Regions from separate parts of the Halomonas sp. NCCP-2165 genome, predicted to be linked through region 1. Evidence: predicted binding sites of a transcription regulator. Region 1 holds the regulator's gene; the other holds the start of a gene.
What was found. The regulator FNR, encoded in region 1, switches genes on or off when oxygen is low (the NO sensors DNR and NnrR bind a similar motif). The targets are predictions, from matches to a motif close to TTGATNTANATCAA.
Positions count from the first base shown of each region.

Region 1 (2,197 bases):
AACTTCTCCCTGGTGGCCGTCAACCTGGATCAGAAGCAACCCGGCTTCCCCGAGCATGTGCTGCCGGCGTACCTGGACCAGTTGGGCGTCGACTACCATATCCTCGAGAAGGACACCTACTCGGTGGTCAAGGAGAAGACCCCCGAGGGTAAGACCACCTGTGCGCTCTGCTCGCGGCTGCGGCGCGGTTCCCTCTACGGTTTCGCCGAGGAGATCGGCGCCACCAAGATCGCCCTGGGTCACCACCGCGAGGATATCCTCGAGACCCTCTTCCTCAATATGTTCTTCGGCGGCAGCCTCAAGGCGATGCCCCCCAAGCTGCTCTCCGACGACGGCAAGAATATCGTCATCCGCCCCCTGGCCTACTGCCGGGAGGCGGATATCGCCGAGTTCTCGCGGCTGATGGAGTTTCCCATCATTCCCTGCAACCTCTGCGGCTCCCAGCCCAACCTGCAGCGCCAGGTGGTCAAGGAGATGCTCGCCGAATGGGAGGCCAAGCACCCGGGACGCCTGGAGAACATGTTCAAGGCGGTCACCAATGTGGCGCCCTCCCAGCTGGCCGACCGGGAACTCTTCGACTTCGCCGGCCTGGAGGCGAAGCAGGCCAGGATGCAGGCCGACCGCATCGACCTCTTTCAGGAGCTGTAGCCCCCACGGGCCGCATCCGGCGTTCGAGGCTGGAAGAAACATCGCCCCCATGGCCTTGCCATGGGGGCGATGTCGTTTGGGGGCTATCCCGCTCGCGCATCCGTGAGTTAGAGGCAGCCTTCCCCTTCGGCGAGCTGGGCCAGGGTGTCGAGGTCGAGGATATTGACCTCTCGCCCGGAAACCGCCACCAGGCCCTGGCTCTGGAAGCGCCCCAGGATGCGGCTCACCGTCTCCACCGCCAGGCCCAGGTGGTTGCCGATATCGGCCCGGGACATGGAGAGACGGAAGCTGTAGGCGGAATAGCCACGGCGGCGGAAGCGCTCGGAGAGGCCGGTGAGGAAGCTGGCCAGGCGCTCGTCGGCGGTCTTGCGGGAGAGCAGGCGGATCATGCGGCGATCGTCGCGCATCTCCTTGCTCATGCTGCGGTAGAGCTGAAGACGCAATTCCGGCAGGTCCTCGGCCAGGCTGTTGAGGCGGTCGAAGGGGATCTCGCACACCGTGGTGGTCTCCAGGGCCACCATGCTGCCCGGATAGCTGGATTCGTCGATACCGTCCAGGCCCACCAGCTCGCTGGGCAGGTAGAAGTTGGTCAGTTGCTCTTCGCCGCCGACGCTGGTGACCTGCTTGAGGCTGCCGGAGCGGACCGCGAAGACGCTGGTAAAGGCATCCCCCTGACGGAACAGCGTCTCGCCCTTCTTGAGGGGCGCGCGGCGGCGAATAATCGCATCGAACTGATCCAGGTCCTCCAGCTGCAGCGCCAGGGGAAGGCACAGCGACGCCAGGCTGCAGGTCTGACAGTGCGGCTGCTGCAGACGGGCGCGGCGGCGTTCCAGGGCGGTATGCGGCATGGGTCTCTCCGTGGCGAGGCTACGCCTCTCATTATGGAGAACCTTGGACGGTGGGCAAAGCGGGTTCATCGGTTATCTGGTCACTTCCTGTATCGCACTTTGGCATGATGTCGGCGCCTCCAATCGGAGCACCCTGGGCGGCGGGCAAGACGAGCCTGACGTTCGGCGGTTATCTGGTCACTTCCTGTATCGCACTTTGGCATGATGCCGGCGCCTTACAGCACCCGGGAATAGCGGCCCCCTCCCTGACCGGGGAGATGCGCATCGAAGGCCATGGCCAGGTGGCGGATCAGCAATCGCCCCGCCGCCGTTACCTCCAGGCGCGGGCCGCGGCGGATGATCAGGCCGTCGGCCAGGGCGGGGGCCAGGCGCGCCAGGGCATCGCTCAGGTAGGCCTCGGCGTCCACTCCGAAGGCCTCGCCCAGGGCTCCCAAGTCCAGGGCCATGTCGCACATCACGCGCTCGATGGCGTGACGCCGCAGGCGATCATCGAAGCTCAGTCGCAGTCCCTTGACGGTGGCCAGGTGACCCGCGTCCAGGGCCGCCTCGTAGTCGCCCAGGGCGGTAGGGTTCTGGGCATAGACGTCGTCGACGCGGCTGATGGCGGAGACGCCGAGCCCCACCAGGTCGCTGTCGGCGTGGCTGGAGTAGCCCTGGAAATTGCGCTGCAGGCTGCCCCGGCGCTGGGCCACGGCCAGGCT
Region 1 covers NZ_BRCY01000021.1:60,064-62,260, forward strand. Annotated here, with positions in the region: gene ttcA (tRNA 2-thiocytidine(32) synthetase TtcA) at 1-648, shown strand, start outside; gene fnr (fumarate/nitrate reduction transcriptional regulator Fnr) at 756-1,496, opposite strand; gene hemN (oxygen-independent coproporphyrinogen III oxidase) at 1,712-2,197, opposite strand, start outside.

Region 2 (2,197 bases), on a different contig from region 1:
GGAAGGTGGAGCAGGCCACCACCAGGGAGATGCCCCGGGGCACGATATGGAAGCGCTTGTTCATCACCAGGGGGTCGTGCTTGCCCTGGGGCTTGACCCACTGGGCGGTCTCCGGCACCTGGGCCATGGCCTGCCAGGCATAGGTGACGGCTTCCAGGCCCCGGTCCTGGGCGTGGGGGGCGCCGGCCTGGAAGGCCATCATCGGCGCCTGGCCGCTGGTGTGCATCACCGCCTGGCCGATCAGCGGGCTCTGGGCATTGAGGCGCGCCAGGATCTCCAGGCAGACGCCGACCCGCGCCCGGGCACCGGCATCGCGCCAGGCGGGCAGGGCCGCCTGCATGGCATCGATCAGGGCCGCGGTCTCGGGCTGATCATAGGTGATGCCCAGCTCGAAGCCGTAGGGGGAGACCTCGGCGCCGACCCGCTCGGAGGCGCCGGGGCTGACCAGGGAGAAGTGCTGCTTGCACAGCGCCTCGAAGGCGGCCGGGGCCCCCTTGACGGCGTCCTCGTCGTACTTCTTGAGGCTCTCGGGATAGGGGGTCCAGAACTCGCGGGAATGGATGGCCTGGACGGCGCCCTCGAGGGTGTCGCGGTGGCGCTCGAAGAACTGCTGGGCTTGCTGGGTCATGGGGGACTCCTGACTCAGGGAGGATATTTTGATACGCGATATACCCAAAGACTATCCATAGCGTAACGAAACATCAATCGCCACGGGACCAGGCGGTCCCTCACCGCTCCCCGCTCACGAATTACATACGCCTGTTTTTCCAGGCTTTTACCGACATGACGCCCTACGCAAGCGCCCCCTTCGACCATGGTATAAGGGCCGAAAACCCAGCGACGAGGGCGATATCAAGGTGCTGTTTTTTCAGGGATTTTACCCCATGACACCGGAAATACGATACACAGATCACAGGATCTTATCATTGATGCGTATCAAAAAATTCCTATACTCGTGGCTATCACCTCTCATTATGTATCGCTTTCACGGCACCCGAGCCGAATCGAGGAACCATGCCGAACCTGCTGCAACTCGAAGGCCCCCACCGCGGCGTCCTGCGTATCACCCTGCACCGCCCCGAGGCGCTCAACGCCCTGAACACCGCCCTGCTGGGCGAGCTGGCCGAGGTCCTGGCCGACGCCGACCAAGATGACGCCATTCGCGCCCTGGTGCTGACCGGCAGCCGTCGTGCCTTCGCCGCCGGCGCCGATATCAACGAGATGGCCGAGCGCGATCTGGTGGGCATGCTCGACGACCCCCGTCAGCGTCACTGGGCCGCCATCGCGCGTTTCTCCAAGCCCATCGTCGCCGCCATCAACGGCTTCACCCTGGGCGGCGGCTGCGAACTGGCCATGCATGCGGATATCCGTATCGCCGGCGAGGACGCCAAGTTCGGCCAGCCGGAGATCAACCTGGGCATCATGCCCGGTGCCGGCGGCACCCAGCGCCTGGTGCGGGCGGTGGGCCAGGCCCTGGCCACCCAGATGGTATTGACCGGCGAGCCGATCTCCGCCCGCCGCGCCCTGGAGGCGGGGCTGATCAGCGAGATCACCCAGCCGGAGCTGACCGTGGAGCGTGCCACCGCCATCGCCGAGCGCATCGCCGAGAAGGCGCCCCTGGCGGTACGCCTGGCCAAGGAGGCCCTGCACAAGGCCCTGGACACCGACCTGGCCACCGGCCTGCGCTTCGAGCGTCACGCCTTTACCGTGCTGGCCGGCACCGCCGATCGCCAGGAGGGTATCCAGGCCTTCCAGGAAAAACGCCGCGCCCAATTCACCGGACGCTAACGCCCCCTTTGACGACAGAAGGACAGCGCCATGACCGATCAGCCCTTGCACTACTGCGTGGAAGCCGGCATCGCCCGCATTACCCTCAACCGCCCCGACAGCCTCAATAGCTTCAACGGCGAGATGCACGCCGCCATGCGCGAGGCCCTCAAGGCGGTGCGTCAGGACAAGAGCGTGCGGGTGCTGCTGCTGACCGGCAACGGTCGCGGCTTCTGCGCCGGCCAGGACCTCTCCGACCGCAACGTGGCTCCCGGCGCCGAGGCGCCGGACCTGGGCGAGTCCCTGGAGAAGCGCTACAACCCCATGCTGCGCACCCTGCGCGACCTGCCCTTCCCCACCGTCTGCGCGGTGAACGGCGTGGCCGCGGGTGCCGGCGCCAATATCGCCCTGGCCTGCGACATCGTGCTGG
Region 2 covers NZ_BRCY01000004.1:139,245-141,441, reverse strand. Annotated here, with positions in the region: gene paaN (phenylacetic acid degradation protein PaaN) at 1-628, opposite strand, end outside; gene paaF (2,3-dehydroadipyl-CoA hydratase PaaF) at 1,015-1,788, shown strand; gene paaG (2-(1,2-epoxy-1,2-dihydrophenyl)acetyl-CoA isomerase PaaG) at 1,819-2,197, shown strand, end outside.
Region 2: the regulator FNR is predicted to act here: its motif matches at 927-940, upstream of paaF (2,3-dehydroadipyl-CoA hydratase PaaF).